DNA from 2 places in the Marinobacter shengliensis genome. Region 2 is predicted to be linked to the other one. Evidence: riboswitches for the same ligand, from Rfam matches in the RefSeq annotation. Region 2 holds a riboswitch; the other holds the start of a gene.
The links. Region 2 has a riboswitch for manganese ahead of QUE75_RS00595 (TMEM165/GDT1 family protein). Riboswitches for the same ligand answer to the same signal wherever they lie in the genome.

Region 1: linked by a shared signal. The riboswitch ahead of QUE75_RS20005 (manganese efflux pump MntP) and the one ahead of QUE75_RS00595 (TMEM165/GDT1 family protein) in region 2 are both predicted to bind manganese.

What each region holds. Positions count from the first base shown of each region.
Region 1 covers NZ_AP028063.1:63,026-71,920, reverse strand. Annotated here, with positions in the region: gene QUE75_RS20035 (TIGR03756 family integrating conjugative element protein) at 1-833, shown strand, start outside; gene QUE75_RS20030 (integrating conjugative element protein) at 875-2,230, shown strand; gene QUE75_RS20025 (hypothetical protein) at 2,231-2,590, shown strand; gene QUE75_RS20020 (conjugal transfer protein TraG N-terminal domain-containing protein) at 2,596-4,230, shown strand; gene QUE75_RS20015 (hypothetical protein) at 4,467-4,910, opposite strand; gene QUE75_RS20010 (VIT1/CCC1 transporter family protein) at 5,192-5,881, opposite strand; gene QUE75_RS20005 (manganese efflux pump MntP) at 6,769-7,326, opposite strand; yybP-ykoY riboswitch at 7,334-7,503, opposite strand; gene dmeF (CDF family Co(II)/Ni(II) efflux transporter DmeF) at 7,555-8,520, opposite strand.
Region 2 covers NZ_AP028062.1:138,738-147,632, reverse strand. Annotated here, with positions in the region: gene QUE75_RS00630 (potassium/proton antiporter) at 1-510, shown strand, start outside; gene QUE75_RS00625 (L,D-transpeptidase family protein) at 634-1,188, shown strand; gene QUE75_RS00620 (Lpp/OprI family alanine-zipper lipoprotein) at 1,398-1,679, shown strand; gene QUE75_RS00615 (slipin family protein) at 1,746-2,531, opposite strand; gene QUE75_RS00610 (NfeD family protein) at 2,574-4,034, opposite strand; gene QUE75_RS00605 (SDR family oxidoreductase) at 4,057-4,809, opposite strand; gene QUE75_RS00600 (L,D-transpeptidase family protein) at 4,880-5,920, opposite strand; gene QUE75_RS00595 (TMEM165/GDT1 family protein) at 5,981-6,550, opposite strand; yybP-ykoY riboswitch at 6,635-6,740, opposite strand; gene QUE75_RS00590 (DHA2 family efflux MFS transporter permease subunit) at 6,787-8,178, opposite strand; gene QUE75_RS00585 (MarR family transcriptional regulator) at 8,182-8,607, opposite strand; gene QUE75_RS00580 (MFS transporter) at 8,770-8,895, opposite strand, start outside.

The DNA of each region.
Region 1 (8,895 bases), on a different replicon from region 2:
TCTGTACTTTTACCACCAGCATCAAGGTCAAAAACTTTGTCCCCGATCTGGTGGTTCAGAGTTATGACAGGGCAAATGGTGAGCCCTGGACAGAAAGCCAGGATATCAATCAAGTCAGCCAGGGGACGTCGGATAGCAGCTGGGTGACAACGATGATTTCCTGGGTCGAGAATTACAATGTCACTGAGGTCCGAGGCGGACAATCGAACGAAGCGGTCAAAAATGACCACGTTAACCTGGATTTTAAACTCGTCGACGCCTACGGAAACCCCGCGTTGATTGCCTACAATGCGATGGCGACCGGCCTGTTTGGTATGGTCTGCTCCGGCCGGTCGTTTCCCTTTTTTCCGTATTACATTTCAAACCTGGACTCCATTGCCTGGCGGTGGAACCTGCCAGAACTCTTCTACCCGCAGTCCTGGGCTGTTGGCGTACCTGCCTACAATCTCGGCACGATGACGAATAACTACGGCTCGATCTTCCCGAGAATGGGGTTTCTGACACAGGCCGATGGGTTGAAGAGTGCGGTTCTGACGTCCTTCCGGGCGATGCATTTCATTACACGTACTTTTGAACCTCACCTGTATTTCTCAATTGGCCAGCCCAGTGAAGATGGCTACTGGCCCGCCGGCCCCTTGGATCAGAACGACAAGGACACGGGCGTGTTTCAGATGCTTTATCCGGACAACGAGAGTTCCTGCGCCCAGTTCCCCATGTCCGCGATGCCGGGCCCTAGTAAGCGCAGCTCGGATGGTTCTTACGTTTGGAATTTCTGGAAAGCCTACAAGTGCTGCCAGCGGGTTGGACAGACCCTCGTTTGGCACAGTGGTTGATGACCGCCACCAGGTAAGCTGTTTACGACAAGGATAGGTGTATGAAAAACCCTAAAGAACGTTTGGTTTGCTTTGCGCTGGCAGTGTCACTGGTGGCACCAGCGTTTGCGCTGGATACCAGCTCACCGCGATTGAAAAATGCGTTTGATTACCGAATCGGAGGCGGAATGCTGTCAGGGCCTCCAACGGCCGTTCATACCGTTCCGGTGCTCAGTTTCGGTTCAGGCTGGGATCTCGGTATGGAGTGCGGGAAGTTTGATCCGAAGATTACGGTGTCAAATCAGTTAAACGGTATCACCGATGGCTTCAAGAACATGATGAACAACATCATCCAGTCGGCCACCGGAGCGGTAGCATCCTTACCCGCGCTGGCAATCCAGCGAGCGGACCCGGCACTGTATGACCTTCTTCAGCAGGGCATTTTGCAGGGAAAAATGGACTTTGAGTGGGCCGAGACCTCCTGTCAGGAAATGGCGTCGGTCATGATGGGCGATCAGGGTTTTCCGTTTGAGAAATTCAAAGTGAATGCCCAGGTTTCCGAGTGGGCTTACCAAATTGGGGCTAAAGGTGGTGATGCTAAAGCCACCAAGGATGAAGTTGATAGGCTGGAAGCGGGTAACGAAGGGGCGGAGTGGATCTGCGGCGTCAAGAAAGGGGGCGTAGCAATGCCGCCCATCAATGCGCTGCGAGATGTCGTGATTGTCGGGTACAACGTGTTGTTCGATCAGAGTAACCCCTGCACCACGGCCAGTATCCCTCCGGCTGCCGGTCAGGGGACACCGCTCTGGGAGTACTGGAGTGGTCCGGTCGCCGCCGCCACATGGGCTATGGAAGTGGTGGGTGATACTGAAATCCGAACGTGTGAGACCTGTAAAAAACTGGAAACCACGCCGGGTAAAGGCCTGACCTACAAGCACCGGGATATGTCGGACAGTATCTACAACGACCTGGAAGACCTCGTGAACGGAGTGACGCCAATGACCTGGCAGAACCTGAACAGAGTGTCTGCACCACCGGGAGTATTGGTTGACGACACGGTGATTTCGGCGATTCGAAAGCGACCGCTGGACAGCCAGCCAACCATGATTCGGAAGTTAGCCGGTGAAATTGCTTACACCCGCCTGGTCGAGCAGGGCAGGTTACTGACACAAATGCTTCGTTCGGGTGTTAAAGAGCCCAATGTGTCCAATCTGCAGTCGGCCAAAGCTGTGGTCAATGATGCAATTGATCATCTGCAGGTTGAACTCGACCAACTCGATAATGAAATCAAAACCCGTCAGGCCATTGCGAAACTGACCATTCAACGCATCGTTGGTGCTGAAGAGCGTGAAATCCAGAATACACGGGCGCCTTCGAGGGCAAAGCCAACCGGCCTGAACTCGCTGGGGCAGCCTTGAATGAACAGGACACGGAAGTTCTTACTGATAAGTGTCGGCGGTTTGATCGCTTTAATGCTGGTTGGCATGGTTATTTCCGTCTTTACCGAAACCTCGGCTGAAGAGTTATCCACGCTGAACCTGATTTCTGAATGGAAATGGTATCGGATGGCCATGTACGCAGCTTTAGTGGGCTGCTGGCCTCTCATTTCCCGTTGGGCAACTCGCGCAGGACAAGGTGCAAACGGCTCAGAGTCAGAGGAAATCCTGGGTAAACGGCACGCGGACTATCTGCACATGTGCTCGCAGTGGTGGAAGATTGTTTTGTTGCTGATCTTCATTGAACTGGTTTTGATTCAACAATTGGGTCTGGGGGGCTGACAGGGATGGTTGCCAATACGCTGCTGGAAATTTACACCCTGATGTTCGGGTGGAACATGTATGAGGCGATCTGGGACGTGCTGGTCGGTTCCGGACTGGCGTTGGTCCCGTTCATCGTCGCCATCATCTCTAACTTCAAGGATAACTACTCGACGGGCGAAGCCGCTCAAACCATCAGAAGCATGGAAACCACATTGCTCGGAATGATCCTGGTTCTGATGTTGTGCGTGCTTCCTTATAAAGGTTTCTCAACACAGTTGTCGACCGTGCGCTATGAACTCGGCGTACCGGACTGCAACGCCCCGTCCAATATCTCTGGGACGGGAAACAATGTGTCTCCGGCCTACAACTCCACGTTCAGTGACCTTTCCGGCTGGCAGGTTCACAAGCCGGTGGCCTGGAGCTTTGTGGAGTTCCTTTCGACAGCGATCACGCACACCACCATCAAGAGCATGACGTGCGTGAATAACTACGAATACATGTTGATGCGGATTTCTAACGTCAGCATCCAGTCCGAACGGCTTCGGGAAGAAGTACAGCAATTCAACGAGGTGTGTTACCAGAAGGCCATAGCGCGTTTCCGGGAAAATCCACCGACGCCGGAGCTACCGGCCAACGTGACACCCTGGGCGAACATTGACTGGATGGGAAGCCACATCCTGCTGGGCTACCTGGACGAATACTACGAACATCCCTCGGCTTACATGCACCGGATGGAGGATAAGGGCTTCACTCGACAAACTGTGATGCGCCAGAGCGATCAGGTCAATGAATTCGGTGCTAACCCCTCCTGTAAAGAAGTCTGGCTGGGTGAAGAAAGTCTTGGGGGCGGCGTCAATGCGAGCCTGGGGCTAAGACACAAACTTCTCAATGACATACCTATGGACGAAGCTGGCGATATTCTTGCCGACTGGAAAACATGGGGCTTCAACGTCTTTACCACGACCAATGTGACCGAAGAGCTCAAAGAAGACATGATCCTGAAGCTGGTTCTGCAGAATAACGCTGCGAACCTGAAATCCAGCACAGACGTCGATATGAGCAATAATTTCGAGGCTGAACAGTCACAGTGGCGTTCGGTTCTCGACAAGATCTTCGATATCGCCAATGTCGGTACCTCTGCAAACGAGTTTCTGCAGGCAAACTCCATTCGCCAGATGTTCAAGATTGCAGGCCCGATGATTTTGGTGATGCTGCAGATGGTGATTATTCTCGCGGCACCTTTTGTCATGCTGTTTGGTAACTACGGTCTTGTTTCATTTTTCGGGCTGGCCCTGACCTATTTCAGCCTTGAGTTCATCAATGCGATCTGGGCAGCTGCCTACTGGTTTGATAACCGAATCCTCGATATGTATGGCTCCCAGGCGGGATGGTTTGATGAAGCAACTAATTCGTTGCTGATTTCCACCGTTGCTACGTCATCGATCCTGCTACTACCGATGGTCTGGTTGTCCGTCATGGCCTACGCAGGGGCGGGTATGTTAAGAGGAATATCTGGTGGTGGCGTTGCTGGTGGTACAGCAGCAGGTGCAACGGGCTTCTCTCGCGGCGTCGGTGGAGCCGCAGCTGGAGGTATGGCTGCTGCACGGGGCGCGGGTAGGGTGGCAAGCAAAATGGGAGGCCGGAGCGGCCGACCATAAATTGGTTAAGGGAGCTGCCGAATAGTGGCTCCCGTCCTCACAAGTGGTAGAAGGGGGGGCATGGCCAGCGTCCTGGCCTACCTGGAACCGTACCTCTGTGTATCCGTCGTTGGACGGAGAGACTCAAGACATCCACCCGTTAACAGACCTCGGTTAGAAACCGGCCTAAAGCGGTTATCAAACTCAAAAAACAAGGGAATAACGATTAATCAGGCATGGATGCCACTGATCACGGTTTATCGGTCAAAGGGACCCGGTGCCTGCTTTTCATAATACCTGGCGGGATCGCTCTCCCAAATTGCATCTACATTCGGTTCAACCATGTCGGCTATTCCAGAGTGGCGGCGGTTAGCTCTCGTTTCCGCTGTAATGAGCCCAAAAATAGCGCCAACAATCAAGGCGGCGCAGTACAACACGGCTCGGAGGGTCCACCTGAGAATTCGGTAACCAGCGAACTCTCCATACTTTCCGTCCATATGATTGACCAGCGAAGCTACACCGTGCCTCTGTCCGTAGAGGCACAAACCTGTACCCAACATCAGAAATATCGGAGCAAATAAAGACTGGCTGACCAGCGAAAGCACCAGAGCTATCGATCCTACGCACAGGCCAATCCTGAACAGCCAATAGTCTCCTTTAGTCGCTGCCTTGATCTGTACTTTTGAACTTGGTTTGATCATAAATTAACCATCCATGTAACTCCTTGCTGTAACGACGATTTCCGTATTTTTTTGCCAACTTATCCATCGATTTCTGTGGATAACTCGCGATCACAGCTCAAACCACTTGGTCATGCCACCATATTGTGGCCGGAGATTGACACCATGAAATGGCCGAAGGGGTCGCAAAGCGAACATTCAGGTTTTGGAATAACGCCGCGCTCTACGGCAAATTTGGAGCGCAGTGGAAAATATGTCCGGCAGCAGCGCCTTCTTAGGCGATACAAAGCACTGTAGGCAAATCAAATGGCCACCCCAAAAAGGGCACCGATCCCCGCAGTCAGGGCCATTGCCAGGGCGCCCCAAAAAGTTACCCGAGAAGCAGCCACAAGAACGGGAGCGCCCCCCGTTCTTGCTGCTAGTGAGCCCAGCAACGCAAGGAACAAGAGAGAGCTGCTTGGAACAGCCCACATAAGTATGTGACTCGGCAACAACAAAACGATGAGCAGGGGAAGTGCCGCGCCAACCGAGAATGTACCTGCCGACGCAAACGCGGCCTGAATCGGGCGAGCCGTCGATACCTCTGAAATACCAAGTTCATCGCGTGCGTGAGCCCCAAGCGCATCATGCTTCATGAGCTGAATTGCTACTGTGCTTGCAAGCTCTGGATCCAACCCTCGCCTTACGTAGATCTCAGCCAATTCCGCTTGTTCTTGTTCGGGCTCCCTAACGAGCTCTCCACTCTCTCTGGCAAGATCCGCCCGCTCCGTATCAGATTGAGAGCTGACTGACACATACTCACCCGCTGCCATCGACATAGCGCCTGCAACAAGACCGGCAACACCAGCAACCAAGACAGCCTTCGAGTCCGCCCCTGCCGCCGCAACCCCAAGAACCAGACTAGCGGTAGATACAATTCCATCATTTGCGCCCAGAACCGCAGCACGGAGCCAGCCAATCCGTTCTGTCCTGTGCCTTTCAGCATGCCTCATACCAAGTTCCAATTAAAAAGGAAGAGAAAGTTACTAACGTTTGCAGCATGCGCGCCCATGAAATGGAGCCGAAGGCGCAATGTAAAGGGTGGACTTACCCGGGTCCACTAGAAACTTCTAGCCTATGATTAGAGCATAGCAGAGAGTGCCATGAGCAACCAACGTTATCCCGCGGAATTCAAGAATGACGCGGTCTGGAATAGTGTGCGTGCTAATCAGCACGCGGTGCATCGAAAGATCGACCATAAGCAGACCTGAGAACCTGATGGCGATGCTTGAAAATGAACCGGTAAACCGGTGTCAGTAACAAGGTGAACATGGGCAACCTGCATTGAAATTCGACAGTGTCGGTTAGCCTGCATGCCGTCCCGTATCGATCTATGTTCCGATGATGGCGCCACAACCTATTGCAAAACGAGCTGGATTCTTCCGCGAATCCCACTTGTCGATCGATGCTAGCGAAAAAGAACTTGTGTCGATCGATAGGCACGATACCAAACAGGAGTATCCAGCTTGAAAACAGCACCCTACCAGTAGGCCAATCGGAGATTGCCTTGTTTGACCGCTCGGAGGGGGCCGTCTGCGGATGAGAGGACTTAGCTCCCTATTGACCCCTTCCATCGTAAACAGCTCAGAGACAACTTCAGGACTGATTTCAAGATTGCTGGATATTTCAAATATCATTGTAGTCAACCGTGGGAGTTAACATGGCAATCACCCATACGCATCAATCGCATCCGGACATTTCCTCGACGATTCTGTCTGGCCTCTACAGCCAGGTCGGCAGGCCATCGATGAAGTCAAGGCAACAGTTTAATACCTGAAATCACCGATGCTCGCCGGTTTGAATGCCGGGCCTAAGTGACTCTGAGCCTCAGAAACGAAACTTACAGGTGGCCGTATAATATCCAGGCGCCCACCGCAACCAGCGTAAGACCGCCGAATATTTCTGCTCGGTGCCCCATCACAGCTCCGATAGCGCGGCCCAGCATTATGCCAATAGTCACCATCAGGGTTGTTGCCAGTCCGATTAAAGCCGCAGCAATCCAGATATTGACGTTGATAAATGCCAGGCTCACGCCCACCGCCATGGCGTCAATACTGGTACTGAAAGCGGTAATGCAGGTCCGGAGCAAGGACTTTTCCGCCGGCTTTTCTACGCCGTCTTCCTCGGGTTTCATACCCTCATAAATCATATGAAGACCGAGAATCATCAGTAGCGCAAACGCGATCCAGTGATCCCACGCTTCCACATAACCAGATGCTGACTTTCCGATCAGCCATCCTACCAATGGTGTAATGGCTTCTATTGAACCGAAGATGAGACCTATCTTAAAGGCTTCTGGAAGACGAGGGCTTTTTAGCGTCGCACCTCTGCCAATTGCAGCGGCAAAGGCATCTGTGGACATGGCAAAGGCAAGTAAAAGAAGGGTAATCGGGTTCATCTAACTGGCTCCGGTCGGGCATTTCGAGTCCACGATATATCCACACGCCCGACCTTGGGCATGGATATATCGATGGTCTCGCCAACCGAGAGGTGTTCGTACCATGGCATATGGCCAATTATGTTGATACGAACTCTTCCGAACTTCGGAAGCAGGCTACTCCCCAACGAAGCGCGAATATAGCAATCATCCATAGGGATCGCAAACTGCCCTGCCTTCATTGCAGGCTCAGCAAGTTTCCGGTGCGAAAGCGTGGTGTTCGGTGCATTGGTGTAATTCGACCGTTACATGCACCAGGGATCGACACTGGGCCTGAATGCGATCCTTGTAGACCGAAGGCGATTCGGGCTGGTGCGAAACCACCGAAACAATAGCAGCATGAATGTTGGGACCAATCGACCAGACGTGCAGGTCACCGACTTTTGCATCGTTATTTTCGACGGCCTGTTTGACAGTTTTTTCCAGGTCTTGATGCTGTTCGTCAAGGAGCACTTTCGAAGTGTCTTTCAACAGATGCCAGGACCAACGGGTGACCAGAATGGCACCGATGATACCCATCATAGGGTCCATCCAATTCCAACCAGCATATTTTCCGGCTAACAGTGCCACAATGGCCAGAACCGATGTCAGAGCATCCGCAAGCACATGAAAGTAGGCGGCACGGCGGTTATGATCATGGTGAGAATGGTCGTGGTGATGCCCGTGATCATGGCCGTGACTGTGTCCATGGTCATGCTCTGCACCCCCCAATATCCAGGCCGATACGCCGTTGACCACCAGGCCGATGATGGAAACAAAAATCGCACCGTCAAAGGAAATGGGGACTGGCTGTATAAACCGTCCCACGCTCTCGATGACCATGTAGAGGGCGAAGGCTGCCAGTAGAATCGCGCCGGTAAAACCACCAAGCGCATTAACTTTACCCGTACCAAAAGAGAACCGTGCGCTGCCTGCATTCTTCCTGGCGTAGGCATAGGCGAATGCAGCAATACCAAGCGCTACTGCGTGCGACCCCATGTGAAGCCCGTCTGCCAACAATGCCATTGAGCCATAAATTATGCCGGCCAGAATTTCCCACACCATCATCGCAAGCGTGAGGCCTACGACAACAAGTGTGCGGGCCTCACCGGAGCGTCTTTTGTCCTGACCAAAAATGTGGTCGTGTTGCCAATGGTCAAGTCGTTCGTGGTGCATGGCAGTGTTCCTGGCGAGCGTGGAATGGCGGTCGGGAAAGCCGAGGCAGTCTTTTGATCTATACCTAAAGGGATATCAAACGGACGCTATGGTAACAAAATAATGGGCACCGCCCGGGTGATCCCACCAAACGACTGTGAAATCAAATCATATTGGAAAGCGGACTTTTTTTGCCACTCGACGCCTTGCTGGCCATGCATAATTTGTTAGCAAGACCGGCCATCCCACCAATCCAACTGCGCCAAAAACGCGGCGAAAACATCACAAACACACTGAGCAATTCCAACCTCCCCAGCAACATAGCAATTATCTAAAGACGCAGTACGAATGTTCGCTTTTGTTTTAGCGACTGGAGGAACCTGATCTAAACCCGAG
Region 2 (8,895 bases):
CCACTGGATGCGCCCGCCGCTGGCGACCACGAGCTGATGCTGTTTCCACTCCGGGGCAAGGGTTGGGACAAGCCCAGAGCCCTTGGCCAGCTGCGCCTGCCGGAAAACACCGCCGTGGCCGGGGTGTTTCGCGACCGTAAGTGCCTTCAGCCCACAAAGGACCTCGAAGTGACCGCCGGCGATATGTTGGCCATGTTCGCCACGCCGTCGGTTCTACCCGATCTCGGCAAGGCATTGAGCGGGCGGCAAGCTCCGAAACACCTGGCAGAGCGAGCCTTCTTCGGCGACTTCGTGCTGAACGGAGATGCCCTGCTCGGCGATGTGGAACAGGTCTATGGTATCGAGTTCGACGAGTTGCCTCCCGAGTTGTCGCTGGCCGAGTGTTTCGCCAAACGCACCAAGGGGCATCCAGTTGTTGGCGACACCGTCATATTGGGGCCAGTAACGCTCGTGGCCCGGGCCACCGAAGCCGACCGGGTAACCAAGGTTGGCCTGAAAATGGATGCGTGACGCCCGTCCGGTTTGTGCAGGAAAACCAAAAACCGTAACAAAACCCCTTATCAATCCCCTTGCTGGCTATGTTATAAACACACGTGAACAAAGTTTAACCATCCAGCGACCTGTGCCAGCATCATGATCTTCAGAGTTTTTCTATCACTAATGCTTGTCGTATTGCCTGCCCTGGCCAGTAGCTCGGAGTTGCTGGCCCGGGCTGATACACGCATGGCCATGCCTGGCAGCGAACCAACGCTGGAAGAGCACCTGAACATCACCAAGGTTCTGGTGCGCAAAAGTGAGCGCAGGCTTTATCTGTTGAGCGGTGAGCACAAGGTGCGCAGCTATCGGATTTCACTGGGAGGCAATCCGGTAGGACACAAGCTGTATGAGGGTGACAAGCGAACGCCAGAAGGGGATTACATTCTCGATTGGCGCAACGCGAACAGCGATTTCTACAAGTCCATCCATATATCCTACCCGAACGCCCGTGACCGGGAGCTGGCCGAAGCCTGGGGGCTTAATCCCGGCGGCAGCATCATGATCCACGGACTGCCCAACGAAGCGGGCGACCTTGCCTTCGCGTATACCGGCCTGGACTGGACCGAAGGCTGTATTGCGGTCACCAATGAAGAGATGGATGAGATCTGGGCACTGGTCGATAACGGCACCCCCATTCGGATTCTTCCCTGACCGCAGAACCCACCCCGTTCATGACGGGAGTATTAAGTTGTTGTCATAGCCTAAGAAAATTTACGTATCCTTAGTTAACATTTTGTCTCTGAGTGTTTTACACTGTTTGACGACTCCGGTAGTCAACGCCTATCGGGCTTAGCTGACAGGAAGTCGTCTTAATGACTTCTGGATCACAGGAAATAAAACGACCAATAAGGGGATTTACCATGCGTAAACTGACGATCGCCGGGTTTGCAATGGCCGCTGCTCTGACTGCAGGCTGTGCCACCACTGAGCAGGGCGCTATCGACGAGGCCAATGCGACTGCAAGCTCCGCCGAGCAAACTGCTAACAACGCTCTGAACACTGCTAACAGCGCTGCAAGCTCCGCTCGCACTGCTCAGCAGACTGCTGAAGAAGCCCTGGCTGCTGCCCGTGCTGCTCAGAAGTCCGCTGACGAAGCGAACGAGCGCGCCAAGCGCATGCTCGAGCGTGCCAGCCAGAAGTAAGGCTGCCGTTTAGCAAAAAAGGCCGGTTCAACCGGCCTTTTTTGTGCTCGCTCAAAATGTTTTGTCTTACCCCTCCGGGTTGCCGGAAGCCTTCTGTTGCTGGTTTTGCATAAAGGTTTTCATCATGTCCATCGGTAGCGGGAACACAATCGTGGAGGAGTTGTTGTTGCTCATGTCTGACAGGGTCTGCAGATAACGCAACTGCATGGCACCGGAATTCACAGACATCACCTCTGCGGCCTCGACCAGCTTTTTGGAAGCCTGCAATTCGCCCTCTGCGTGGATGACCTTCGCACGACGTTCCCGCTCAGCCTCAGCCTGCCGGGCAATCGCACGAATCATCGACTCATTCAGGTCAACGTGTTTGATTTCCACATTGGCCACCTTGATACCCCAATCCTCGGTCTGGGAATCAATGATTTCCTGAATATCCGAATTCAGCTTGTCTCGCTCAGACAGCATTTCATCGAGATCGTGTTTGCCGAGCACAGAGCGCAAGGTTGTTTGCGCCAACTGGCTGGTAGCAGCGCCATAGTCTTCGACCCGGATAATCGCCTTCTCGGGGTCAACCACGCGGAAGTACAGCACTGCATTTACTCTGACCGTCACGTTGTCTTTGGAAATAACATCCTGGCTTGGGACATCCAGGGTGATCACCCGCAGATCCACCCGGACAATTTGCTGAATTCCGGGGATGACGATGATCAGGCCGGGGCCTTTGACACCCTGAAAGCGGCCCAGGAAAAACACCACACCGCGCTCGTATTCCGGCAGGATCTTGATGGCGGAACCGAGAATCAGAAGCAGCACCACAGTCGGTGCAATATAGGGAATAATGTCACCCAGGTTCATACGGCCTCCTTGATTTGCCGTTGGTTAGTACGAATTGCTCGTTCAATGACCTTGATCAGAATCAGGCCTGGCTTCAACCAGAAGGGTCAGCCCCTCCATACCGTTTACCTGCACCTGCGTGCCCTTGGTGATCTGATGCGGACAACGGGCATTCCAACGCTCCCCACTGACTCGGACATGGCCCTTGTAGCCGTCATAAGAAGATTCAAAGTCGTCCAGTGCCACGCCTTTTTCCTCAGCCATGTGTTCGCTGCCACTGACCGGCGTACGGCGTCGCAAACCGATGAAGCGGGTAACCGTCCAGAGAATAAACCCGCCCGCCACAACAGCCGTGCCGCCAACGGTGGGCAATGAGATATCCGAGTGGCTGCCATCCATCAGAATCACCGATCCCGTGACAAAGGCGACTATGCCACCGACACCAAGAATGCCGAAACTAGGCATGAAGGCTTCCCCCACGATGAACGCCAGCCCCAACAGAATCAAGGCAAGGCCGGCGTAATTCACCGACAACACCTGAAATGCAAACAACGCGAGTATCAGACAGATAGCACCGATCACCCCGGGGAACACGGCACCGGGATTCGACAGTTCAAAGATAATGCCGTAGAAACCGATGATCATCAGGAAATAGGCGACGTTCGGATCGGTGATCACCGACAGTAACCGGGTTCGCCAATCCGGTTCTGAACGGACCAGTTCCAGGTCCGCCGTGACCAGCTCCCGCTCGCCGGTGGCCATCTGCACGGTGCGACCATCAATGGCCTCCAGCAATTCGCGGAGGTTAGGCGCCACGACATCGATAACATTCAGTTCCAGCGCCTCGGTTGCGCCGAGGTTGACGGCTTCGCGGACGGCCTCTTCCGCCCAGTCGGCATTCCGACCATGGCGCTCGGCCAAGCCACGGATATAACTGACGGCATCCTCCAGAACCTTACGCTCCATCGCCGTGTCGCCCCGGCGTTTCTGTGGTTCGGCGGCCGAGTCGTCGGCACTGGTCTCTGAAGCTTCGTCGTCCCCGGCGGGCTGCTCCGGTTCTTGCTCTGGCGAGCCTGGCAGGCCGCCCATCTGAACCGGCGTTGCCGAACCGAGGTTGGTGGCGGGCGCCATAGCCGCAATATGACTGCCGTAGAGGATGAAGGTACCGGCACTGGCGGCGCGGGCGCCCTGGGGTGACACGTAGGTTGCCACCGGCACCTCGGAGGCGAGGATGGTTTTGATGATTTCCCGCATGGAATCCATCAGGCCACCCGGCGTATCCATTTCCAGAATGACCAGGCCAGCATTCTCCTGCTCGGCCCGTCTGATGCCACGGGTGACATAATCCATTGTGGCCGGGCCGATAGCACCCTCGACCGTCAATACCAGTGCAGTTCTCGGCGTGTCCTGCTGGGCAATTGCCTGCCAGGAAGCCCCGATCAGTCCCAGCAGCCCTCCCAGGAAAAAAATCAGGGACCAGAGGGGCAAGCGGAGGTTCTGACGTTGCATCGGGTTTGGCGTCATGGCGATCTCCCAGGCAGAGTGATCAGAATATTCGGGCCAGTACGGACTCTGGCAGTCGCCTCAGTATGAAACCAATGGGCGTCCAGGGCCAACCTGGCACAAAACGTTCGGCCTTGCCGGACTCAATGGCACGGACCATGGCCCGGCATCCGGTCTTCGCGTCCACAATGAAAGGTGTGTTCTTGACCCTTTCGTTGATCTCAGTCCGGATATACCCCGGATAGAGCGTGGTCACGCGAATGGGAGACCGGCGCTTTTTCAGTTCGACACGCAAACCCTCGCAAAGTGCCGCCAATCCGGCCTTGGTCGCCGCATAGGTGGTGACGTTGCCCGGCATCCCCCGAACAGCCGTTACCGATGATACGGCAACCAGGTGACCATGGTTCTGTGCCCGGAAAATCTCCATGGCAGCTTCTATCTGAGCCAGGGCGGAAACAAAATTGGTTTCTGCGGTCTGCCGGTTGGCATCAAAGCGCCCGGTGCCCAGCGGCTGCCCCTTGCCAATGCCGGCATTGACGATGATCCTGTCGAGCTGACCAAACTCCTCCCGGAAAGCCTGAAAAACCTCGGCCACTTGTGCGTGATCATTCACATCCAGGGCCCGCACACTAATCTTCACTCCCGGATAGGTGCCCTCCAGCTCGGCCCGGAGCTGGTCCAGCCGCTCGGTACGACGGGCACACAGGGCTAGGTGATCACCCCGGGCAGCAAACTCCCGGGCCATGCCTTCACCCAGTCCGGAACTGGCTCCGGTAATCAGTATAGTACGACTCATGAGTACTCCTGCCGTTTGGTTATTATTGGTTGTCGCGGAGCGGGTACTTCAGCAAAGCCTGGCGCCAGGGTCAAAAGTACAGCTTTTGCTCCGGCTCTGCAGGCTCTTCCGGGTTGCTTTCCGTCTGCCCCTTATCAGAAGCCACCCGGGTCAGCCGCTCACCGACCATGGTGGGAATGCCATCGGCCTGATCCACCACCAGCTCGATGGACCGGCGCTGGACTTCCACGTCCGGGTGTTGCTGGCGGAAGGCTTCCAGTTTTTCCAGTGTTTCACGCCATAGCTGTTCGCGATCCTCGGGCGAGTAATCTTCATGGGGCCGGTGCACTTCAAGCCAAACCTCGCCGCCAGACAAGCCAAGCTTGACAGGTTCGCGAATAATCTGGACCGACGTGCCCTTCTGAACCTGATAGACAAACCGGGAAATGTCTTCGTTGTACATACGGAAACAGCCGGCACTGACCGGCAAGCCGATACCGAAACGCTTATTGGTTCCGTGGATCAGATAGCCTTTCTCGCTTAACATCAGGGCATGAGTGCCAAGCGGATTATCCGGGCCGGGCGGGATCATACGCGGCAGATACTCTCCACGGGCCTCATAGGATGCCCGGATACTGGCCGGCGGATACCACGCAGGCGATTCCAGTGGCATGGTTACCTCGGCGTCGGTTAGCGGTGACGGATTCTCTTCACGCCCAATGCCCACCGGATACACCTGAACGCCATCGTTGGTGAAATAATAGAGCCGATACTCGGCCAGGTTAATCACGATGCCTTCCCGGCGTGCATCGGGCAGAACATACATACGCGGCAGGGTAATGGTCGTGCCGTCTCCCGGTAACCAGGGGTCAACACCCGGATTGGCCTTCACCAACTCCAGGTAACCCAGAGCCTCATCATGGCCAATAGCAGCAAAGGTATCCTCATAGCGGGTCGTGAAAACCTGCAGCTCCCCCGCCAGATCGCCGTTAAGAGCGAAAGTTGGTACCCGGGGCGAACGATCGTTTTCCACCGTTGCAGTGTCTGACGGCTTTTGGTTCTGCGCAGCATTGACAGCTGACGCCAGGAACATCAGGCACACCAGAACGGCGACACATTTTTTCAACCACATATCAACCAGTTCCCATAAACATTCATTCCGGGCCTCTGCTCTGAAAGACACGGTTCCGTGTCAGGAGTTCACCAGGGTGGTCCAGACCGTTACCACCGCCAGCACCACAAACAATACGCTGGCACTGATCCTGGCCGTCGCCAGCGGCAGTCGCTCCATCAGCCAGCGCCCTGCCAGGATCACCGGAATATTGGCCAGGAGCATGCCTACCGTCGTGCCGATGATAACCCATAACGTTTCCGTATACCTTGCCGCCAGGACCACCGTAGCCACTTGGGTTTTATCACCTATCTCCGCCAGGAAGAACATTACCGTAGTAGCCCAGAAGGCGCCCATGCCGAGAAACCGAGATTCGGCACTGTCGTCTTTATCCGGTATCAGCAACCACAGGGCGATGGCGACAAAGCTCACTGCGAGAATCCAGGGCAGCGACTGGGACGGAATCCAGCTGGCCACCCAGGCCCCCAGCCACGCTGAGAGCGCGTGATTGAGCACGGTCGCAACCAGAATACCAAGAATGATAGGGGTACGCTTTGCGTATCGGGCAACCAGGAAAAGAGACAGGAGCTGGGTTTTGTCGCCAATTTCAGCAATGGCCACAGCAAGGGTTGAAGCGAGAAACGCATCCATTCGAAGAGACCTCAGGGCGGAAATCGTCAGACATGAGACAGCTCACCTTCCGCCCAGTGGAGGTGATCTGCCTCAGGTCTTGCCAATTCCGCGATCAATCACGGAACACGGTAGCCATGGAGAATGAGCTCCAAGTATGTTGACTACCGTCCGCTCCTGTTACCCAGAAGCGAAGGCTACTCCCCCGAAGTTGGCCACATGCTAATGAATCCCGCCGGAAATGGCAACTGGCCACCTTACACCCGCATTTTCCAGACCGGCACGGCAGCCAACGCCACAAACACCGCTACCAGCCACCAGGCTGCCTCGAACGCAGCCACAGTAGGCACACTGCCCTGGTGTTCACCGAACTCGATGGTCAGTGCCACCACATTTACCCCCAGGGCACCCCCGAGTTGGCGGGCGAAATTGATGGTGCTGGACCCGGCGCCCAGCTGTTCCTTGGGCAGTGGATTCAGCGCACCGGTGGACAGGGCCGGCAGCATAAAGCCAATCCCAATCCGGCCCAGCACTGCCCAGAGTACCAGCCAGCCAAACCCAGCGTACTGGCCGGTCAGAGCAAACAGGACCGCAGACAGGGCGAACACCGCGATTCCAAACAGCACCAGGCTGCGGGCGCTGCGCTTGTCTGCCAGCCGGCCCGACAGTGGAAAAACAATGCCCAGCACCACCCCGGCGGGCAGCATCAGCAGACCCGCCTCCGTCGCGGAGAAGCCCAGCGTGGTCTGCACAAACAGAGGAATCAGGTAGGTTGAGCCAAACAGCGCCAGCCCAAGCGCCATGGCGCCCAGCGTGGCGAACAGAAACACCGGTTGGCGCAACAGTAGCAGGTTAACCAGGGGATGCTTCGCCGTGCGTTCCCGAAAGACAAAGGCGAACAGAAGGCCAAGGGCCAACGCCCATTGCATCACGATTCGCAGTTCCTGGCCTGGCCAGGCCTGCATTCGGGTCAGGGTATCGAGGGTCAGGGCGATGGTTGCCCCAAGCAGTAACAAACCGGGCAGATCAAAGGGATAAGGCGCAGGGCGGGAGCGGGGCAGCGGCAGGAACCGCCAGGCCATCCAGACACCCAGAAGGGTGACCGGTGCCGGCGCAAACATCACATAGCGCCAGTTGAACTGGTCCACCAGAAAGCCACCCAGCACAGGGCCCAATGCCGGTGCCAGAATCACCCCCATGCCATAAATGCCCATGGCTTGACCACGCCTGTCTGCCGGAAATATCCGGAACACCAGGTACATGCCCATGGGTTGCATCAACCCGGCCATGGCGCCCTGGCCTATTCTGGCGGCAATCAGCTGTTCAGGAGACTCGGCAAAGCCGCCGACAAGGGATATGACGGTGAACACCGCCATGGCAACACCCAGGGTCAGGCGCACACCAAAACGGTCCAGCAGCCAGGCGGACGCCAGCATGGTGGTGGTCATGGCGGCGATGAATCCGGTGGCCAGCCAGTGCACCTGGCCCTGGCGAATGCCGAACTCCATCATGATGTCATGGAGCGCAACATTCACCACCGTGGCGCTGAGCACCGTGGCCATGGTGCCAAGGACAACCGTAGCAACGGCCAGCCAGCGCCAGCGTTCACCGTAACGGGCGGTCAGGCCCTCGACAGAATTATCGATCAAGCGTTACTTCTGCTTCTCGGCATTATCCATAATTTTGTGGAACACCTTGAGCGCGCATTCGATTTCCTTGTCAGTCACGCCCTCCAGCATCTCTTCACGCAACACAGCGGCACGCTCGGACAGCTCATCCATGAACTCGGCACCGGCCTTGGTCAGATGCAACCGGCGGGCGCGCCGATCGTTCGGGCAGGGGCGTCGCTCAATCAACTCCTGCTGCTCCAGGCTATCAAGCAACCTGACCAGGGTGGGATTTTCAATGGCCATCAGACTGGCCAGTTCGCGCTGGGTAAGGCCTTCACCACCCTGCTGCAGATACACCATGGTGCTCCAGCGAGCCTGCGTGACTCCCAAGTCTTTCAACCGCTCATCCAGCATCTTGCGCCAGCGGCGGGTAACCCGGGCAACGGCAAACGGGAATTGATCTCTCATGGTTAAACACTCCTGATGGTGATCCGGCATGGGACAAGCAAACGCCACCCCGAAAACCGAGAAAACACTTACCTTATTGGAAATTCACCAATAGTAAGCTAACCATTGAAATAAAAACAGATATCAGGGTGAAAATATAATTGGGGAAAACCGAAAGGCGCGTCAGCCAGCCTGACGCAACTCTTCCTGCATTTCCTCCACTTCCGGAGATTCGTGGAACTCGGTGTTACGCGGGTCCAGCTCGGAAAGCACCGGAGACGCCTCCGGCATGGCCGGGACAAAGTGCTC